Linked DNA regions of Methylococcus capsulatus. The protein of the gene in region 2 interacts with the protein of the main gene of each other region in a pairwise test. Links are inferred from orthologs where the notes say so. Each region holds a gene or a part of one and is shown on either strand. Other genes may lie near its edges.

What was found.
Region 1: the proteins of leuS (region 2) and ligA interact in binary tests that used the Escherichia coli proteins (3 or more experiments, as listed by UniProt). The link is inferred for Methylococcus capsulatus from one-to-one orthologs.

What each region holds. Positions count from the first base shown.
Region 1 is NZ_CP104311.1:1,560,867-1,570,021, reverse strand. Bases 256-3,255 are described here. They hold ligA (NAD-dependent DNA ligase LigA), read right to left. Parts: upstream 2,767-3,255; coding sequence 745-2,766; downstream 256-744. Other genes in these bases: N4J17_RS07710 (cell division protein ZipA C-terminal FtsZ-binding domain-containing protein), read right to left, coding at 2,763-3,255; mraZ (division/cell wall cluster transcriptional repressor MraZ), read right to left, coding at 256-343. Also shown: more of mraZ, read right to left, coding at 1-255; more of N4J17_RS07710, read right to left, coding at 3,256-3,485; chromosome segregation protein SMC, read right to left, coding at 3,494-7,003; queF (preQ(1) synthase), read left to right, coding at 7,145-7,534; N4J17_RS07695 (MOSC domain-containing protein), read right to left, coding at 7,538-8,173; N4J17_RS07690 (ribonuclease HII), read right to left, coding at 8,170-8,748; lpxA (acyl-ACP--UDP-N-acetylglucosamine O-acyltransferase), read right to left, coding at 8,770-9,155. UniProt on the Escherichia coli protein: DNA ligase that catalyzes the formation of phosphodiester linkages between 5'-phosphoryl and 3'-hydroxyl groups in double-stranded DNA using NAD as a coenzyme and as the energy source for the reaction.
Region 2 is NZ_CP104311.1:2,758,388-2,771,209, reverse strand. What follows is about bases 8,643-11,875. They hold leuS (leucine--tRNA ligase), read right to left. Parts: upstream 11,507-11,875; coding sequence 8,843-11,506; downstream 8,643-8,842. Other genes in these bases: N4J17_RS13495 (ParA family protein), read left to right, coding at 11,621-11,875; lptE (LPS assembly lipoprotein LptE), read right to left, coding at 8,643-8,846. In the rest of the region: N4J17_RS13565 (class I SAM-dependent methyltransferase), read right to left, coding at 1-334; N4J17_RS13560 (carbonic anhydrase), read right to left, coding at 389-1,033; N4J17_RS13555 (SulP family inorganic anion transporter), read right to left, coding at 1,091-2,719; N4J17_RS13550 (hypothetical protein), read left to right, coding at 3,123-3,299; N4J17_RS13545 (hypothetical protein), read left to right, coding at 3,341-3,721; pyrroloquinoline quinone precursor peptide PqqA, read left to right, coding at 3,888-3,962; pyrroloquinoline quinone biosynthesis protein PqqB, read left to right, coding at 4,049-4,963; pyrroloquinoline-quinone synthase PqqC, read left to right, coding at 4,972-5,697; pyrroloquinoline quinone biosynthesis peptide chaperone PqqD, read left to right, coding at 5,703-5,984; pyrroloquinoline quinone biosynthesis protein PqqE, read left to right, coding at 5,953-7,074; N4J17_RS13515 (hypothetical protein), read right to left, coding at 7,087-7,302; holA (DNA polymerase III subunit delta), read right to left, coding at 7,327-8,331; more of lptE, read right to left, coding at 8,328-8,642; more of N4J17_RS13495, read left to right, coding at 11,876-12,397; lnt (apolipoprotein N-acyltransferase), read right to left, coding at 12,590-12,822.

The DNA.
Region 1 (9,155 bases), 1.2 Mb from region 2 along the record:
CCTGACGGCAACGCTCCCAAAGTCCTTCATCCCAGATTTCGAACTTATTGCCCTGACCGATCAGGACGACTTGTTTGCCCAGGCTGGCGAACCGGCGTAACGGCTCAGGTATGAGGAAACGCCCCTGACCGTCCAGTTCACATTCGGTGGCATGACCGATCAGTAGACGTTGAAGCCGCTTCACCTGTTTATTCAAGGCCGGAAGTTTCACCAGCTTCCGTTCCAGTTCCTCGAACTCAGGCAAAGGGAAGAGCAGCAGACAGGTATCGGTTCCAATGGTGACCACCAGTTGTCCCTCGCAGGACTCCCGGAGTTCGGACCTGTAACGGGTGGGCACAGCCATGCGCCCCTTTTCGTCCAGGCTGATGGAATTAACGCCTCTGAACAAGCCGCCCCCAAGCTCCACATTCCCCCAGAAAATCCCACTTTCCACCACCTCGGGACCACTATAGAAACGCCCTGGAGGCAAGTCAAGATGAGCTGCAAAAAAACTCACCGCCTTGTTTGAAGATGATTTTTTGCCGTTTGATCGCGTCGGGACAAACGCGGGCGACACGCTCTGCAACCAAGACCCGGGTTGGCAAAACTATGGGGCGAATCCCTCGGAAAAGCCGGGGAGGAGCGCGGGCGAAAGCACGGGAAATTGTCAGGCGGATGGCAGAACGAACCGACGATGCTCAGCCACGGGAAATGACAGGGAAGACCGCTTTCGGACGGAAGACGCCCTGCCCAAAGCGGCGAAAATTATGGCCGCCCTCGCTCGAGCAGAGCCAGGAAGCCCTTCTCGTCCAACACGGGGACGCCGAGTTCGGCTGCCTTGTCCAACTTCGAACCGGGGTCCGAACCGGCCACGACGAAACTGGTGTTCCTGGAGACGCTGCCGGTGACTTTCGCCCCCAGCGCTTCGAGCCGGGCACGCGCTTCGTCCCGGCTCATCGAGGCCAGCGTCCCCGTGAGCACGAACACCATGCCTTGCAGCGGCAGCTTCCGTTCGGTCGGGGCCGGCCTCTCCCAACTCACACCGCACGCCAGCAGTTGCGCGATCACCTCCCGGTTGTGGGGTTGAGCAAAAAACAGCCGGATATGGCCGCTCACCACCGGGCCTACATCGGCGACCGCCAGAAGCTCTTCTTCCGTGGCCTCCATCAACGCCTCGAGGGAACCGAAATGCTCCGCAAGCGCCTTGGCCGTCACCTCACCGACATCGCGGATGCCGAGCGCATAAAGGAAACGCGCCAGCGTGGTGCGCTTGCTGCGCTCCAGCGCAGCCAGCAGATTGGCCGCGGATTTCTCCCCCATCCGGTCCAGCCCCGCAAGCTGGTCCAGGTTCAGGCGGTAAAGATCCGCCACTGTTGCGATCAGCTTTCTGTCCACCAGCTGGTCCACCAGTTTGTCGCCCAGACCTTCGATATCCATCGCCCGCCGGGAAGCGAAATGCTTGATCGACTCCTTGTGCTGGGCGGGACAGTACAAGCCGCCGCTGCAACGGGCCAACGCCTCGCCCGGCTCCGTTTCCACAGCGGAACCACATTCGGGACAGACTTCCGGCATCCGAAATGGCTCCGTCCCCGGCACCCGCAGCTCCGGAACAACCCGGACGATTTCCGGAATGACGTCGCCGGCGCGCCTGACGATCACGGTGTCCCCCGGCCTCACATCCTTCCTGCGGATCTCGTCGGCGTTGTGCAGCGTCGCATTGGTGATGGTGACCCCCCCGACAAACACCGGTTCCAGCCTTGCCACCGGAGTCAGCACGCCAGTACGCCCGACCTGCACGTCGATGCCCAAGACCCGCGTTCTCGCCTCCTCGGCGGGAAATTTGTGGGCGATGGCCCAGCGGGGGGCACGCGAGACGAATCCCAGCGCCGCCTGGAATTTCAAGTCGTCAACCTTGTACACGACGCCGTCGATATCGTAAGGGAGGTCGTGGCGACGCTCCCTCAATGAGCGGTAGTACTCGAGGCAGCCGGCCGCTCCCCGAACGACGCGAAACTCCGGAGAAACCGGCAAACCCCAGCGTTGCAGGGATTCGAGGAGTTCATGCTGGGTGGCGGGCAGTTTGTCGTCGGGAAACGCACCGATGCCATAGGCATAAAAGGACAAGGGACGCGACGCCGTGATCCGGGCATCGAGCTGGCGCAGGCTGCCCGCCGCCGCATTGCGCGGATTCACGAATGTTTTCTCTCCGCTGCGGCGGGCGCGCTCGTTGAGAGCGAGGAATCCGCGCTTGGGCATGAACACTTCCCCTCGTGCCTCGAAATGGGCCGGGAAGTCTTCGCCCTTCAGCCGCAGGGGGATCGCCCGGATCGCCCGGACGTTGTGCGTCACATCCTCGCCGACTTCGCCGTCGCCGCGGGTGGCGGCCCTGACCAGAATACCGTCCTGGTAGAGGAGATTGACGGCGAGGCCATCGAGCTTCGGCTCCGCGACGTATTCGAGCATGTCCTGTGACAGCTCCTTGCGCACCCGCCGGTCGAACGCGGCGAGATCCTCCTCGCTGAAAGCGTTCTCCAGCGACAGCATGGGCACTTCGTGGCGGACCTCGGCGAAGGCCTCGACGGGGGGGGCGCCCACCCGTTGAGTGGGCGAATCGGGAGTGACGAGTTCAGGATACTGGGCTTCGATGGCGAGCAGTTCGGCCATCAGACGGTCGTACTCGGCATCCGTGATGAGGGGATCGTCGAGTCGGTAGTAACGAACGTTATGAAACTCGATTTCTTCGCGCAGCTTACGTACTTTTTCGATGACTTCGGCAGGAGCGCTCACGGCTGTTCACACGCATCCGCCAGAATCTCGCGCATTTCGATCACCCGTGACTCGGTGAGCTCCGCCCGGTGTTCGTCCAGCACCCTGCCATCCAGCGCACTCGCCAGCCCCCGACAGGTATCCACGAGGTCATCGAAAACCTCCAGGGGGTCCGGCACCTTGGCCGGCTGGAAAAAGAAGACGACGCCGGGGGTGCGGAAATTCTCCATGTCGTTCACGGGAAAAGTGCCGGGCTCGACCAGACTGGCCACGCTGAACAGAGGCTCGCGATAAGCGCTGTCGTAGCGGTGGAAAATCCCCATTTCGCCGTACACGAGATCAAGATCGATCAGGGCATCGCGCAGGCGCTCGCCGGAGAACCGGCCACCGCCGCCCTTGACGACGCTGAGCTGAATGAGAAACGGCGCTCCCAACGCGCGCGAAGCGCCGGTTGGCGGTTCTTCGTCCGCCTCCCGCGGGAGCTCATTCGCCTTCACGCCTGCCGCTGTTTCGTCGGCGGCCGCTGCCGACTCTCTCGCTGCTCCAACGAAGTCCACTTCCGCCTCCGTGGACGACCAACGCGACTCCCCGGCACCTTCCTCCTTCTCGAAGACGCCGAATTCGCTGGACCGCTCCAGCATATCGAGGATCGTTCGTTTGTAACGGCCCCAGACATAAATCCCGGCAATCACCAGCACGCCTGCGACCAGAATGATGATTCGAACCGTATCTCTATCCATTTCGTCCCTCAAACCGAAGCCAGTTCAACCGCCGCATCGATGTCCACCGCCACGATGCGCGACACGCCGGGTTCCCGCATGGTGACCCCGGCCAGATATTGAGCGATTTCCATTGTGGCTTTGTTATGGGTGATGAAGAGAAATTGTACTTTCTCGGACATTTCTTTCACCAACTGACTGAACCGTCCGACGTTGGCATCGTCCAATGGAGCGTCCACCTCGTCCAGCAGACAGAAAGGAGCGGGGTTCAATTCGAAGATGGAGAACACCAGGGCTGCCGCGGTCAGCGCCTTTTCCCCCCCGGAGAGGAGATGGATCGAGCTGTTGCGCTTGCCGGGCGGCTGGGCCATCACGCTCACACCGGCGATCAGCAGGTTGTTTTCCGTGAGCTCGAGAGCAGCTTTGCCACCGCCGAAAAGCTTGGGGAACATGCGCTGAAAACCGGCATTAATCTTCTCAAAGGTCTCCTTGAACCTGGCCCGGCATTCGCGGTCGATCTTTTCGATGGCCTGCTCCAGCGTCGCCAGCGACTCGGTGAGATCGCGGTTCTGCTCCTCCAGATAGCGCTGGCGCTCCTCCTGCTCCTGATATTCCTGCATCGCTGTGAGATTGACCGGCCCGAGCCTGTCGATCTCGTCCGCCAGGCGGGTGACGGATGCCTGCCAGGCGCTTTCCTCGGCATCTTCCGGCAAACCCGCCACGACTGCCGCCGGCGCCGCTCCGAGTTCTGCAAACTGTTCCTCGATCCCCTGGCGGCGGACTTCGGCGGCCTGCCAGGCCAGCTTGATCTGGCCGATGCCTTCCCGCAAGGCCGCAAGCTCATGTTCCGCGCGCTGCCGTTCACCCAGGACGCGCCGTATGTCCGATTCGAGTTCGCTGAACCGCCGGCGCTGACGCGCCATTTCGGCCTCCAGGACGGCGCGCTCCTCCGTCAGCGCCTCCAGATGCAATCGTTCGTCTGCCAGCGGTGTCAGCGACTCCTCCAGCCGCCGGACGATGGCGGTGAGCCGGTCCGCGGTCTGGCCATGCTGCTGTTCCAACCGTTGCACATGGGAACGGGTCAAGGCTTCGTTCGATTCGAGCATGACTGTCCGGCTGCGGAGCACGCGAACGTCCTCGTGCAGCGCCTTCTCCGCCGCTTCGGCAGCGGCGAATGCCTCCTCCAGCACTTGCCGCTCTTCCATCCGCTGCGCCGCCGTATCCTGCAACCGTAGCGATTCACGCTCGGCCGCCTGCAAAGCCTCCTCGGCCTCGGCTCGCTGCTCAGCCAGTTGCACGCCCTGGTCGGCCAATTCGTCCAGCTCATGGCCGAGCTGAACCAGACGATGACCCCATTGTTCGCTTCTGGCCTCGGCCGCCGCCAACTCCGATCTCGCGCGGGAAAGCCGAGCGGAAAGATCGTCCGCCTTTTTTCTGGTCTCGCGCCATGCCGACTCCAGATCCCGCAGCTCTATCTCGGCCTCCGCGGCCTCCTTTTCCAGACGCCGGCACTGCGCTTCCATCTCTTCGACTCGCCGCCTGCATTCGCGCAGCTCCCGCTCACGGGCGAGGGTCCCGGCATGCCCGGCATCCGGCTTCTGCATCAGCATCCAGCCTTTCCCGATACGGATTCCGTCCGGCGTCACCACGGACTCATGCGGTTGCAGCGAACGCGCCCGCTCCACCGCCTCCGCCGGATCGGACGCGCAATAAATCGCGCCCAGCAGCCCTTCGAGCGCGAGGGGCGCGCGGACTTGGTCCAACAGACGCTGGCCGCCGGACCTTTTGACGCCCTCCCCTGTCCGATATTCGCATAACGCCAGAGACTCCCCCAACTCCTGAGCCAGAAGGTTTGCAGTGTAAGGCGCCAGACTGTCGACACACACCGCTTCGAGGTGCACCCCCAGTACCGTCTCCACGGCATTCTCCCAACCGGGCGCCACTTCGATCTTCTCACCCAGGCGGTCGGCGCCGGAGAGTTGCCATGCTTCGAGCAGTGCCTCCAGGGCGCCGCGGTCGCGCCCCATCGCATGGCGCTGCAGCGTCTCGAGCGAAGCGACCTTCCCCTGCAAGGCATGCAGACCGGCGCGAATCTGGTCCAGATGCTCCCGCACGAAACGCAGCCGTTCGCGCTGTTGCTCCGCCGCTCCTGCCAATGCTTCGGCCGTTCCCAGCATCTCTTCCCGCTCCGCATCGAGGCCGCCCACCTCCGCGCGGAGGGACTGCACGTCGAGACCGGCGAGCGCGTTCTCCAGCTCCGACTGCTGCTGCAACAGACGCTGGCGCCGTCCGCCGAGCAGATGCTCCTGCTCCCGCAGCTGCTGCAACCGCGAACGCAACAAAGCCGCCTGTCCTTCGAGTCTGTGCTGATCGCCGGCCAACGTTTCCCAGCCTTCGCGATGCGCCTTCAACTTCGCTTCCGCGGCTTGGCGAACCGACGCCGCTTCCGCAACCTCCCGCTCCAACGACGCCAGGGTTTCCACGAGTTCGGCCGCCTCTGCTCGCATCGCCTCGAGCCGGTGACAGTCTTGGTCGAGGTCGGATTCGACTTTCCGTAATTCGGCCTCCACCCGCTCCCGTTCCTGAATCAGGTCATCCCTCGACTTCTGGGTATGGCGAATGAACTGGTCCAGGCGGCTGATTTCCGCACCCAGTTCGTAGAATCGCCCCTGTTGGGCATCGAGTTTTTCCTGGGCGACGCCGCGCCGCCGCCCCAGCTCCTCCAGCTGAATCTGGCAGGCATGCTCCTCGCCACTGAGTCGCCGGAACCTTTCCTCCGACGCCTCCAGGTCACACCTGAGCCGATCGAGCTGCCGTTCCAAGGTGCGCCAGCGCAGCCCGAGCAGTTCGAGCTTGAGCCGGCGTTCCTCGTCGCGCAGGGCTATGAATTTCTCCGCTTTCCTGGCCTGACGCTGCAGATGCCCCAACTGCCGCCCGACTTCCTCGCGCAAATCGGCCAGGCGCTCGAGGTTCTCGCGGGTATGGCGCATCCGTTGCTCGGTTTCGTGCCTGCGCTCCTTGTATTTGGAAATGCCGGCCGCCTCTTCGATGATTTCGCGCATTTCCTCCGGCTTCGCCTCGATCAGCCGGGAAATCGTGCCTTGCTCGATGATGGCGTAGCTGCGTGCCCCCAGGCCGGTGCCCAGGAACAGATCGGTGATGTCCTTGCGCCGGCAGCGCGCGCCGTTCAGGAAATAACTCGACTGCCCATCGCGGGCCACTTGGCGCCGGATGGCGATCTGCTGATATTTGGCGAATTCGCCGCCGGCGCGCCCGGAAGAATTGTCGAAGACCAGTTCCACCGATGCCTGACTCGCCGGCTTCCGGGTACTGGAACCGTTGAAGATGACGTCCGTCATAGTTTCGCCGCGCAGATGACGCGCCGAACTTTCCCCCATGACCCAGCGCACCGCATCGATGACATTCGACTTGCCGCAGCCGTTCGGGCCCACCACCCCCACCAGGTTTCCCGGCAAGGGTATGGTCGTCGGATCCACGAAGGACTTGAAACCGGCGATCTTGAGCTTTTCCAGTCGCATGGGGATTCAGGACGCTCGCCTCCGGCAGCGGGGCGGCGAATTGTTCGTGGCAGGGCAAACCGGCTATTATACAGACCAACGCCGGCACCTGCCCGAGTGGGCGGCACCGGATGCACCACAGCAATGCACGAATACCGCCCGATGCCTTCCCGACCCAGCAAAACCCTGGAAACCTTCGACAACCCCCGTCCGGAACACGACTACACGATCCGCATCGAAGTTCCCGAGTTCACCTGCCTGTGCCCCAAGACCGGCCAGCCGGACTTCGCGACGATCCTGCTGGAATACGTGCCGGACCGGCAGTGTGTCGAACTCAAATCGCTCAAACTGTACATTTGGTCGTTCCGGAACGAAGGGGCTTTTCACGAAGCCGTGACCAATGCCATTCTGGACGACCTGGACCGCGCCTTGCGTCCTCGGTTCATGCGCGTCACTGCGAGATTCAACGTGCGCGGTGGAATTTACACCACCGTGGTCGCGGAACGGCGCGCGCCAGGCTGGGAACCGGCGGCCCCGGTTGCCCTGCCCTGAGCGTCATCCCAGTTTTTCGCGCAGGCTTTCGCGCCAGGACTCGGACAGCGCATCCAGTCTCAGCAGCCTCAAAATGACTTCCTGTTGCCTCGGCCCTTTTATCTGGGCCAGCATGGCCTCGCGCACGCTGACACCTCCAGGGGCCACTGCCGTACGCACCAGCCGGTCGCCGACCCGGAGTTCCCCTTCCTCCAGCACCCTCAGGTAGAAGCCCACCCGGCCGGAGACGAGGAAGCGTTTGGGAAAGGTATTATCGCCCACCTTGACGCCGAGCTTGAAACAGGGGACCCGTGGCTGCGTCACCTGGAACCGCACCGGTCCTACCCGGAACTCGTCGCCTATGTGCACTTCGTCATCGCCGCCGCCGGCGAGGGTCAGATTCTCCCCGAAATAACCGTAGGGCAGAGCCTCGATCCCGAGGTCCTTCTGCCAGTAGCCGTAGTTATCGGCGCTGTAGGCGTAAACTGCCTTGTCGGGTCCTCCATGGTTTTCCCGGTCGACCTGTATGTCGCCCTCGATGCCAGCCACTCCGACCCTGACGGGACGATCGACGGGCATCTTGTAAATGCCCGTCCCGACCCGGCGGCCGGCATGTTCGATCTGGCGCTCGCTGCCGATGCTGATCGCTACGATGTTCATGGAGCCGAACTCCGGTCGATGACTTCCCGCACCGGCCCAAAGCTGCGCCGGTGAGAGACACTCACGCCCAAACTGGACAAACGATCGACGTGCAGCCGGGTGGGATAACCCTTGTGCACCCCCAGCGCATAGCCCGGACACAGCCGATCCAGCACCTGCATTTCCCGATCTCTGAAGACCTTGGCGAGAATCGATGCGGCCGCGATCTCGGCCACCGACGCATCCCCACCGATCACGGCCTCGCCTGGACAATCCAAGGGGGGATAACGGTTACCGTCCACCTTGATCCAATCCGGCGAAACGGGCAGAGCGGCAACCGCTCGGCACATGGCCAAATGAGTGGCCCGGAGGATGTTGAGCCGGTCGATTTCGGACACTTCTGCGCGCCCCACTGCCCACGCCAAGGACTCGGAGCGGATGCGGCTAGCCAAAACCCGTCTGCGCTCGGCACTCAGCCGCTTCGAATCAGTGAAGCCGGCGGTGTCCTGGCCGGGAGCGAATATCACTGCCGCCGCGATCACCGGGCCCGCGATACAACCGCGCCCCACCTCGTCGATGCCCGCAATCCGACGCATGCTCCACCTTCATCCCGGCACTCAGCGGATGATACTGCGGCCCTTCGCCCTCAGAAAATCCACCATGCAGGCAACCTCAGGTCCATCCTCGCTCATTTCCTCCAGCAGGCGGATCGCCTCTTCGAGTTTGAAGCCGGTCTTGTAGACGATTTTGTAGGCTTTCTTGATCTGCCTGATCGCCACGGAATCGAAGCCGTTCCGCTCCAGCCCGACCGCATTGATGCCGTGCGGCTTGGTCGGCCGCCCGCCCACCATCACGTAGGGGGGGACGTCGCGGGAAATCACGCTGCCCATGGCTGAGAAGCTGTGCTGTCCTATCCGGCAGAACTGGTGAACCAGGGAGAAGCCGCCGAGGATGGCGTCGTCATCCACCCTCACATGGCCCGCCAGAGAAGCGGCGTTGGCCA
Region 2 (12,822 bases):
CGAACTCGCCGTCGGCAAATGCCAAGGACTGGACATCCATGAGTTTCAAGTCGGTTTGGACTCCCAGCCGGGCCGCACGCTGACTGGCCCGGCGCAGCATCCGTTCGCTGAAATCCACCGCGATGACGACCCGTCCTGCCGGGTGGAATGCGAGGTTCTTGCCCGTCCCGACACCCACCTCGAGCACGCGTTCGCCCTCGACCAGGCGCCAGACGCAACGCCGCCAGTGCTTGAACCACAGAGCCTCCATCATGCCTTCGACCACATCGAACAAAGGTGCGATGCGATCATAACGATGGCGGACGACTTCGGTAGCCTCGGGGGACCCGCTCATTTCCAGCTCCTGGATTCAGCCATTTTGGCAAACCGGAGGTTTCAGATATCCGCGCTATTCGGAAAAATCGTCATACTGATAAACGGGGCGAACCTCGCTGCCTGGAGGCAGGGTGATCAACTGTTTGAGGAGTCCGTCCTGCAGTCCGTACACCCAGCCATGCAAGGTCGGGCAGTGCTCCCGCTTCCAGCTCTGCTGAATGATCGAGGTGTGGGCCAAATTGTAGACCTGTTCGATCACGTTGAGCTCGACCAGGCGGTCGACGCGCTCGTCCTCATTGCCCAGAGCCTCGATCTCGCCGGCATGCAGCCGATAGACGTCTTTGATGTGCTTCAGCCATTTGTTCACGAGCAGGAGCTTCGCGCTCTGCCTCTGCAGCGCAGCTCTGATGCCGCCGCAGCCGTAGTGTCCACACACGACGACGTCGCGGACCTTGAGTACATCGACCGCGTATTGCAAAACGCTCAAGCCGTTGAAGTCGGTCGTGACCAACTGATTGGCGATGTTGCGGTGGACAAAGATTTCGCCGGGCTGGGCATGAACGATGATTTCCGCCGGCACCCGACTGTCCGAACAACCGATCCAGAGTACGGCAGGACTCTGACCGCCGGCCAGTCGCTCGAAATAACCCGGGTCCTTCAATACCTGGTCCTTGGCCCAGGCTTTGTTTTCCAACAGCATCCGCTCGAAAGCTTCCATGAGTTCGCTCTTTGAGATATTGAAAGGGAATGGTGAACGTTAATGCCGGCCCGAGACTCAGCCGGAAATCTTGTACAAGGGGACTTGGCCGGCGTCCCCTTGCCTGCTCTTCGAGTCAGCTCCGCTGCTCTTCGAGTCTCTGCCGACCTGCCCATGCGCCGCTTTGAGGTTCTTTAGATGAACCACGATACGGTCATCGCGCGCGGCTTCGACGAAGTTCTCGATGGTTTCCAGGATGTCATGATCCACGAATTCTGCATAGGCGCCGTCGATGATCAGCTCGCTGTCGGGTTCGACCTGGTCCAATTGCTCGCGCAGCAAGGCCTTGTTCAGGAACGAGACGTCCTTGCGCAGCCGCAGCAGGTAATGGTTGCCATGGCGGGTGAGGGAGATGGCGGCGTGGAAGTTCGTCCGGATGACGTAGTACAGACCGCAGGCGACACCGATAGCGATCCCTTTGAGCAAATCGGTGGCCAATATCGCCATGACCGTAACGGCAAACGGGATGAACTGTCCCCCTCCCTTGCGGTACATCTCCGCCACCATAGCCGGCTTGGCCAGCTTATAACCCGTCATCAGCAGAATCGCCGCCAGCACGGCCAGCGGGACGTGGTTGAAGTAGCGGGCAAGGAAGCTCACGCTCACCAACAGCAGGAGGCCGTGGACGAAACAAGCCACCTTGGTACGACCGCCGGCATTGATGTTGGCCGACGAGCGAACGATCACCGCCGTGATCGGTAATCCGCCCAGCAGTCCGGCCAACAGGTTGCCGATGCCCTGGGCCTTCAGCTCCCGATTGGTCGGCGCGACCCGTTTCAGTGGATCGAGCTTGTCGACCGCCTCCAGGCTGAGCAGGGTTTCGATACTGGCAACGACCGCAATCGTGAATGCCAGCGTATGCACCGTCGGGTCCATGATCCGGCTGAAATCCGGAAACACGAGGCGGCCTGCCAGATCCTCGAAACCTCGAATGTCCGGAAGCTGAACCATGTGCTCCGGTGCAATCTCCCAAGATGATCCCGCCATCGAGACATTGAACGCCACCGCCCAGGCTATCGCCACCAGTGGCCCCGGAATCTGCGCCAGCAGCGGCACGGAGCGTATGATGCGGGACTCCCACAGCACCATGATGGCGATGGCGACCGCACTCACTACGGTCGCTCCCGGCGAAATCGAACCCATGGCATGCAGCAGTTCCGAGAAAGTGCCCTGTACGTCCTGAGGCAGGTAGGTTTCCTCGCCCATGATGTCGTGACCGTAACCGACGGCGTGGGGGAGCTGCTTGGTGATCAGGATCAGCCCGATCGCCGACAGCATGCCTTTGATGACGGACGAAGGGAAATAGGCGCCAAGGGTTCCGGCCTTGAGGAAACCGAGGGCGAGCTGCATCAGGCCCGCCAGGATCACCGCGAGTAGAAAATGCTCGAAGCCACCGAGCTTTTCGATACCCTGCATGACGATGACCGTCAGCCCCGCCGCTGGACCCGACACGCTCAACTGTGACCCGCTGGTCCAGGCGACGACCAGCCCCCCGATGATGCCGGCAACCACTCCTGAAAGCAGCGGTGCTCCGGAAGCCAGCGCAATACCCAGACAGAGAGGGAGCGCCACGAGGAACACCACGATGCCGGCCGGGATGTCGTACCGGAGATGTGCAAGATAGTACGCGAGATGTTTTCTGACCATGTCCAATGCTTTCCACTCGTGTAGTACAACCAGCCCCCTACGCGGGTTCATCGTTGGGCCTGGTCCCGTTCGTTCGTCCAGGCGGATGCCCCTGCCGGTCTTCCGCCCTTGCTGCTTGCTCGCCGCGGGATTACACCACATCAAAGAGGTTCATTTCAACAATATGGTTGATATAAACCAAGCTACGCCCTTGGCGGTTCCATGTGACAGGCGCTTATAAAGTATCGAGTCAATCATATATTGACAATAAATCTTTCAGCGCCTACCCTTCCTCGTGGTTTCGTTACGAAACTATAAAAGCCTGCATGAAAGCGAAGACCCCGCTGCCGGCTACGGCGGAACACGGCTCCACTTTCATGCAATACGGGCACACGAGAGCACAAATAAAGAGGAGAACAACGAGATGAACGAAGAAACCCAGACGGGCAAAGATTACTTCTGGATTTACGTCGCGCTGGCAACGGCCGCTCTGGTGGGCGTGGTCGTCATGGCGAAGCTGAGTGAGAACGAAAAGTACGATCCCATTCGGGCGCAGCAGAACGAAGAAGTCGCGCGCATGAACATACGCGTTCTCAACTGAATCCGGAACTGCATCACCGGCCCTGCCAGAAGGACATCCCCATGATCGACACAAGCTTGAAACTCTATTCCCTTCTTCTCCTGGCCCTGGTCGCGGTACTGCCGGGAAGCGTCTTCGCCACGGAATACATCTATCGCGACCTGATCGGCAATACACTCCCGCCGCAGAAGTGCTCAGCGAGAACGGAAGCCGAGCGCGCTGCAACCGATGAATATAATCTCAAAAAGCATGCCCGGATATTCTGCGAATCCCAGGGCTATGGCTGGCACGTCGAACAACGCAAAAGTGCGGGCAAGCTGGTCTGCGAGGAATGCAGCGAAGGCGGCGACAATGGCCGCTTCCACTGCCATATGGAAGACCTCGTCGTACAATGCAAGCGGATCAAACCCGGCTCTGTCGGCCTGATCCCTGGCCAGGGCTGAGGAACCGTCCTGACGTTCATGGCGTGTGGGTTGCAGCCGGCGGACGGCCATTTCGGGAAAAACTCTGTTGCACAGGAGCTGGGCGGTACGTATACTGGCTGCCGAGCTGTAACCTGCTCTTTCTCTCGAAGACCAGACGTACAACATTATCTGGAGGACATATAAGATGCGTTGGGAAAAACCGAGCTACAACGACATGCGCTTCGGCTTCGAAGTCACCATGTATATCTACAACCGCTAATCCCAAACGGTTGTGCGCAAACGGGGTTCGATCATTCGAGCCCCGTTTTCGTTTGCGCGGCGGCATAAACCTTTCAAAGTATCCTTATGATCATTCGTGTGCTCGGCGCCGGCGCCGGCGGCGGATTCCCGCAGTGGAACTGCCGATGCGACAATTGTCGGCGCTTCCGGGAAAACAATATCAACGCCCGAGGCCGCACCCAGTCCTCGATCGCAGTCAGCGCCGATGGCCGGCGCTGGGTGCTGTTCAATGCCTCACCGGATATCCGCAGCCAGCTCGAGGCCTTTCCAGCCAGCCATCCGCGTGAAGGTGTCCGTGACACCGGCATCCACGCCATCGTGCTGATCGACAGCCAGATCGACCATACCACTGGCCTTTTGATGCTGCGTGAATCCCCCCGCCCCTTGCAAGTATACTGCAGCGAGATGGTGAAGCAGGATCTGTCCACCGGCTTCCCGATCTTTCGTATGCTGGAACATTATTGCGGGGTGGAGCACCATGCCGTACCGTTGGATGGGAGCGGCTTCATGATCCCCGGCATCGAAGGCCTGAAGTTCTCGACTCACTCGTTGAAAAGCAAGGCCCCTCCCTATTCGCCCCATCGCCACGATCCACACGAGGGCGACAACATCGGCGTGATCGTCGAAAACCTGGAAAATGGCCGCAAGCTCTACTACGCGCCGGGCTTGGGCGAGATCGAACCCCACGTTCGCGCCGCCATGGAAGGCGCCGACTGCATGCTGGTCGATGGAACCTTCTGGCGCGAAGACGAGATGTGCCATGCCGGCATCTGCGACAAACAGGCGCGTGCGATGGGCCACCTCCCGCAGTCCGGTCCGGGGGGCATGCTGGAAGTCTTGAACGGCTTGCCTGCTGCGCGCAAGGTGTTGATCCACATCAACAACACCAATCCGATTCTGGACGAAGATTCGCCGCAGCGTCAGACCCTGACCGAAGCCGGGGTCGAAGTCGCCTACGATGGTTTGGAAATCGTTTTGTGAGGAATCCCATGAGCCAAGACACGACCCCCTGGAGCCGCGAAGAATTCGAAGCCCGGCTGCGGGCGAAGGAAAAGTACTACCACATTCATCACCCTTACCACGTGATGATGGCGAATGGCGAACTGAACCGCGAGCAGATCCAGGGCTGGGTGGCGAACCGCTTCTATTACCAGATCGCCATTCCACGCAAGGATTCGGCCATCATGGCCAACTGTCCGGACCGCGACACCCGCCGCAAATGGATGCAGCGGGTGATGGATCACGACGGCTTTGGCGAAGATCCCGGCGGGATCGAAGCCTGGATCCAGCTCGGCATCGCCTGCGGCCTGAGTCGGGAGGAACTGACCTCGCTCAAACGCGTGCTGCCCGGCGTGCGTTTCGCCGTCGATGCCTACGTCAACTTCGCCCGCACCGCAAGCTGGCAGGAAGCCGCCTGTTCTTCGCTCACCGAGCTGTTCGCGCCGACCATCCACAAGCAAAGGCTGGCCGGCTGGCCCGATCTGTATCCCTGGATCGCGGCCGATGGCCTGGCCTATTTCCGCAAGCGGGTGACCCAGGCCAGCCGCGACGTCGAGCACGGCATCGAAATCACGCTGGATCATTTCAAGACCCGCGAACAGCAGGAACGGGCCCTGGAAATACTCCAGTTCAAGCTCGACGTCCTGTGGTCGATGCTTGACGCCATGTATCTGGCCTACGTCGACAAAAAGCCGCCCTATTTCAACATCACCTGATTTGCATGAGCCTGCAACCCGATACTCTGCTGGAACTTTCGCCTCTGCTGCGCCTGCAATGGGAAGAAGCGCAACAGTGCCACGTCATACTCTATCCCGAAGGCATGATCGAACTGAATGAGACCGCTGCGGCGATCCTGGAACTTTGCGACGGACAGCACAATCTCAACAGCATCGTGGAAAAGCTGGAACGTAGATACGAAGCTTGCGGAATCGAACCCGATGTGCGCGAAATGCTCGAAAGCGCCTTGAACAATGGCTGGATCAGAGAAATCATCGCTCACTAAACCGCGCTGGCTGCTGGCGGAACTGACCTACGCCTGTCCGCTGCAATGTCCCTACTGCTCCAACCCGCTGGATTACGCCCGTCTGGGCGACGAGCTGAGCACCGCGGAATGGAAGCGGGTGCTGAGCGAGGCCCGCACGCTCGGTGCTGTCCAGCTCGGGCTTTCCGGCGGAGAGCCGCTGACCCGCCGCGACTTGGCCGAGATCGTCACCCACGCCCGCCAGCTCGGCTATTACACCAACCTCATCACTTCCGGCTACGGCCTGGACGAAGCCCGTATCGCCGAGCTGAAAGCGGCCGGCCTCGACCACATCCAGGTCAGCATCCAGTCGCCGGAAAAGCTGCTGAACGATCAGCTCGCCGGCACCGAGTCCTTCGAGCGCAAGCTCAAGGTCGCCCGCTGGGTCAAGAAGCATGGCTATCCGATGGTGCTGTGCGTGGTGATCCATCGCCATAACATTCACCAGATGCGGCAGATTCTGGAGATGGCCGAGGAACTCGGAGCGGATTATCTGGAACTGGCCAACACCCAATATTACGGATGGGCGCTGCTCAATCGGGATCATTTGCTGCCGACCCGCGAACAGTTCGCCGAAGCCGAGGCAATCGCCCAAAGCTATAAAGAGAAAGTAAAGGGTCGGATGAAGATTTACTACGTCGTTCCGGACTATTACGAAGACCGGCCCAAGGCCTGCATGAACGGCTGGGGTACGACCTTCCTCACCATCGCACCGGACGGCCTGGCCTTACCCTGCCACGCCGCCCGCGAACTGCCTGGTCTCGACTGCCCCAACGTGCGCGACTTCAGCCTGCGCGATATCTGGTACGACTCGGAAGCCTTCAACCGCTTCCGCGGCGACGGTTGGATGAAGGAACCCTGCCGCTCCTGTCCGGAAAAGGAAAAAGACTTCGGCGGCTGCCGCTGCCAGGCCTATCTTATGACCGGCGACATGACCGCCGCCGACCCCGTTTGCAGCAAATCCCCGCACCACCATCGTGTGGCGGAAGCCATCGCCTCGGCCCAAGAAGCGGGGGGGGAGAAGCCGCTTGTATTCCGTAACTCCAGGAACTCCAAGGCTTTGAGTGGCTGAACCGCGGTCTGCTCAGTCCTCCGGGCTCATCAGATCGAACACCATCAGGACGTGCTTGCCGGTTTTGGTGTTGGTAGCCTTGAATGTCGCGACGTCGTTCTCCATACCGACGCACTCGATTTCCACCGGGGGATCGTCGTGCTCGCTCTCTGGAATCTCGAGCCGTTCGAGCAGGTCCGCGTCTTCCTCTTCGGTCAGTTCCATATTGCCATGTTTGTCAATTCTCATTTTTTTACCTTGGAATTTCCGAAATCAACTGGAAGCGGCTACGCGGAGACATACGTCGGAGAGACCTAGCCAGGGATCGCCCGGCTCCAGCCCTTTCGCTATCCGGTCTACCCGAGTACATAACCGGATGGCCTCCAGCACGCCGTCTCGGCCGAGCCGTTTGGCGGCTCTGGCGAACGCCTCCTTGCGCTTGTCGAATATCCGCAGGCGGGCCAGCGCGCCGTCCATCGACTGCCCCTGTGCGATCTCCCGCTGGACCGCAGCCAGGGAGCGCAGTTCGCGGCTGATGGCCCACAACACCACCAAGGGGGCCACACCTTCACCTTCCAGGCCACGAAGGATCCGCAAGGTCCGGCTGGTGTGGCCTTCGAGCATGGCCGCCGCGACGTCGAACACGTCATAGCGCGCGCAGTCGCAGACCGCCGATACGATCTGCTCGTCCTCGATGCGACCGGTGCCGTACAAGATGTGCAGCTTTTCGATTTCCTGGGCAGCGGCTAGCAGATTGCCTTCCACCCGGGCCGCCAGAAGCCGCAAACCGGACTGGTCTGCCAGCAGACCCAAGCGGTTCATGCGCCGGTCCAGCCAGGCGACCAGTTCGCGTCCTTGCAGTGGCCAGACCTGCACGATCACTCCGGCCGTGTCGGCGACCCGTGCCCAGGCCGCATTCAGATCCTCCCGGGTCAAGCGCGGCAAGGTGAGAATGAGGATCGCGTCTGACGGCGGCTGGTCGAGATAGCGCAGCAGCGCTGCTGTGCCTTCCTTGTCGGGCTTGGCATTGAGGCGTAGGTCCAGGATGCGCAGATCGCCGAACAGCGGAACGGAATCGCTGGCTTCCAGAAAAGTGCTCCAACTGAAACCGGGCTCGACGTGAAACAGTTCGCGAAGTCCATAGCCCCGCTCGCGCGCCGCCGCCCGGATGGTATCCCCCGTCTCACCCAGTTGCAGCGGCTCGTCGCCGGACAGGACGTAGACCGGAGCCAGGCCGCGCTCCAGCGCCCCGGCCAGTTGATCAGGCTTCAGCCTCAAGACTTGCCACCCGGATTCCTGCCCATCTCGATGAGGACACGGCGAACCAGGGTTTCGGCAAGCTCCCGCTCCATTTCGGACCTGAGCAGCGATTCCTCCTCCCCCTGCCCGATCGGAGAAAGCTGATTGTTGAAATATTCACGCTTCACCTCGACCTCTTGGGGTGGAATGATGATCTCACCCTGCGGCGTCGTGACTTCGTATCTCACCCGTGTGTAGAGGTCGAACAGGTTGCCGCGTCCGCCCAGGTTCAAGGACATCGTCCGGCGTTCATCGGTTTCCTTGAGGATACGTATCACACCTTTGGCGTCGAGCATAGTACGTGCGAGCTGAGCCCCTGTCAGACGGATCGCATCGGGAAGTCTCGAGCCTACGCGGGTGGAGCCGGCTTTCTCCAGGTAGAGGATCTGACCGGCGCCATCCGAGGTCTCGCCACCCCGCAAATGAAAGCCGCAGCCGGCCAGTGACGCCATGAAGAGCAGGGAAAGGGCCCGGAACGCTTTGCTCACGCTCATATCACGATGTTGACCAGTTTGCCCGGTACCACGATGACCTTCTTCGGCGGCTTTCCTTCGACGAAACGCTGCACATGGGCATCGGCCAAGGCCGTCCGTTCCATGGTTTCGCGGGAAGCATCCACCGCAACGGTGATCTTGCCGCGCAGCTTGCCGTTGACCTGAACCACCAGTTCGATTTCGTCCTGCGCCAGGGCCGATTCATCGACCTCGGGCCAACCGGCATCGAGAATATCGGTACCCGGCATGAGTTGCCGCCAGAGCGCGTCGCAGATGTGGGGCGCGATCGGGTACAACAGCCGGGTCAACAGCGAATAGCCCTCGAAGGCGACCACGGCGGCGCTCCGGCGGAACGCGTCCTTTTCGTCACCTTCGGGAAGGTGATCGCAATTCCAGAACCCCTTGTCATCGGCCAGGGTGTTGAGGATCTTCATCGCCGCTGAGACCACGGTATTGAACTGATGGCGGACGAAGTCAAAATTTGCCTGCTTCAGAGTCGCGTGGATCAGGCGGCGGGCTTCTTTGTGGTTCGGTGCCAACGAAACACGTGCCCAATCGTTGACCTGCAATTCGTCACGCCCATATTGCGAAAATGCGGTATTGACGTTGAATGCTGCACGCGCCCATAGACGCTTGAGGAACCTGAACGCCCCTTCCACCCCGCTGTCGGACCACTCCAGCGACTGGTCCGGGGGCGCCGCGAACATGGTGAACAGCCGCACCGTATCGGCGCCGTACCGGTCTATCAGATCCTCCGGGTCCACCCCATTGTTCTTCGATTTGGACATCTTCTCGATGGGGCCCACGGTGACCGGCGCTCCGTCCGATTTCAGGGTCGCGCCCACCGGGCGGCCCCGCTCATCGGTGCGCAGCTCCACTTCGGTGGGCCCGAAATAATGTTTCTTGCCGCCCTCTTCCCGGTAGAAGGTGGGAGCGACCACCATGCCTTGGGTCAGTAGGTTGGTGAACGGCTCGTCGCAGTGCACCAGACCGGCATCGCGCATCAGCTTGTGGAAGAAGCGGGCATAGAGTAAGTGGAGGATGGCGTGTTCGATGCCACCGACGTACTGGTCGACCGGCAGCCAGTAGTCGGCGCGCTGGTCCAGCATGGCCTCCATGTTGTCCGGGCAGGCGTAGCGGGCGTAGTACCAGGACGATTCGACGAATGTATCCATGGTGTCGGTTTCGCGTTCCGCCGCGCCACCGCACGTCGGACAGGTCGTGGTGTACCACTCCGGCATCTTCTTGAGCGGCGAGCCCACGTCGATGGTGACGTCCTCCGGCAGTACCACCGGCAACTGGTCCGCAGGCACCGGCACGTCGCCGCAGTTCGGGCAGTGGATGATCGGGATGGGGCAGCCCCAGTAGCGCTGGCGCGAAATGCCCCAGTCGCGCAGGCGGAACTGGGTGCGCTTTTGGCCCAGTCCTTTGGCTTCCAGATCCGCGGCGATGGCGTCGAACGCGGCCTGGAAATCGAGGCCGTCGTATTTCCCTGAGTTCGTGCAGCGGCCGTGCTCGGCGTAGGCATCGTTCCAGCCACCGTTCGCGTCCACGGTTTCATAAGCGCCGACGGTCGAAACGATGACCGTCTTAATGGGCAGGCCATATTTGTTCGCAAACTCGAAGTCACGCTCATCGTGCGCCGGCACCGCCATGACCGCGCCTTCGCCGTAGCCCCACAGCACGTAGTTGGCGATCCAGACCGGCAGTTTCTCGCCGTTCAGCGGATGGATCACGAAGCGGCCGGTGGCCATCCCTTTCTTTTCCATGATGGCGAGATCGGCCTCGGCGGTGCCGCCATGCCGGCATTCCTCGATGAACGCCAGTAGTTCGGGATTGCCTTCGGCGGCTTCCAGAGCCAGCGGATGCTCCGCCGCCACGGCGACATAAGTCGCACCCATCAAGGTGTCAGGGCGGGTGGTGTAGACCTTCAGGACATCGCGGCCATCCTCGTAGGGAAAATGCACTTCGCAGCCGTGGCTCTTGCCGATCCAGTTGCGCTGCATGGTCTTGACCTGTTCGGGCCAACCGGGGAGATTATCCAGCCCAGCTAGCAGTTCCTCGGCGTAGGCAGTGATCCGCATGAAATACATGGGGATATCGCGCTTTTCCACCAGGGCGCCGGAGCGCCAGCCGCGGCCGTCGATGACCTGTTCGTTGGCCAGCACCGTCTGGTCCACCGGGTCCCAATTGACCGGCGCGGTTTTCTTGTAAATCAAACCTTTCTCGAACAGCCGGGTGAACAACCACTGCTCCCAGCGGTAATAGTCCGGTTTGCAGGTCGCGATCTCGCGGTCCCAGTCGATCGCCAGTCCCAAGGACTTGAGCTGCTTCCTCATGTAATTGGCGTTGGCGTAGGTCCAGGCCGCCGGCGCGACCTTGTGTTGCATGGCCGCGTTCTCCGCAGGCAGTCCGAAAGCATCCCAGCCCATGGGTTGCAGCACGTTTTTGCCGCGCATGCGCTGATAGCGGGCGATCACATCGCCGATGGTGTAGTTGCGCACATGCCCCATGTGCAGCCGCCCGCTGGGGTAGGGAAACATCGAGAGACAGTAGAATTTCTCGCGGCCGGAGTCTTCCCGTGCCCGAAAAACCCCGCCCTCATCCCAGGCCTGTTGCGCGGCTTCTTCGATGGCCTTCGGAACGTAAGTTTCTTCCATTGGAACCGATTCGATCAATCAAGCAAAAGTGGCTAGAATACCGGACGCCGCGTCTAATCTAAAGCCGGAAACGGCGATGAACGCTTGAGAGCGGCAGCGTTCTGGGAGACAAACATGCATAGGGTCGTATTCAATCAAAAAGGCGGGGTCGGTAAATCCACCATCAGTTGCAACCTGGCCGCCATCAGTGCGGCTCGGGGCTTGAAGACGCTGGTCATCGACTTGGATGTCCAGGGTAATTCCACGCACTACCTGCTGGGGCAGAAGGTGGCGGACCAGGACCGGACCCTCGCCCGCTTCTTTAAGGACACGCTGGGTCTGAGCCTGTTCGGCAAGGGCCAGGATGAGGGACTGAATGCAGTCATCCACGAGACGCCCTACCCCGACCTGTACATCGCACCCTCTCATCCGGAGTTGGAACCGTTGCAGGGACGGCTCGAATCCCGCTACAAGATCTACAAGCTGCGCGAAGCGCTGGAAGCCCTGTCCGGTTTCGACCGGGTATTCATCGACACGCCGCCCGTGTTGAATTTCTACAGCCGCTCGGCCCTGATTGCAGCCCGCCGCTGTCTGATCCCGTTCGATTGCGACGCTTTCTCGCGCGAGGCATTGTATAACCTGCTGGCCGTGATCGCCGAAATCAAGGCGGATCACAACGAAGGCTTGATGCTGGAAGGCATCATCGTCAATCAGTACCAAAGCCGCGCCAGTCTTCCGCAAAAACTGGTCGAGGAATTGCTGGCCGAAGGCCATCCGGTGTTGGATACCCGGATTTCACCCTCAGTGAAGGTCAGGGAATCACACAGCGAATCCAAACCTCTCCTCTACTACGCGCCGGATCACAAGCTGTCCAACGAGTTCCAGGCACTGTTCGACGAGTTGGAGACCTAGCAAGCCAGTGTGGCCGACGCCACGGATTAGAGCGGCTCACGTGGACGATGGCTCAGATCGCTGACGATTGCCCCCCGTGAAACTGCGCCTCTCGGCCATCGAGGAAGGACTGGCGATCAGGAAGCGCGGTCAAGCAAGTATCGATAAACTGGCAGCATGCGTAGCCCCGGCCGAAACTCGCCTGGAACTGCTTCAACGCCCTCTTCCCCCGGATTTTTCCAGCCGGCGCCTTGCGAAACAGATGCCGACGATTCCGCCACATAGTCCGACCGCCGGCCAGTCGCCCCATACAGTGTAAGGTGTCGTACCTGCCATGGGCTGCAGCATGCCGGTCAGTGCGTGACGTTCGAACATGGGCGCCACCGCGACCGGTTTGCCGCTGGCGTCGATGATGCCGGTGACGCCGGTGTTAGTGGCGCGCAGCA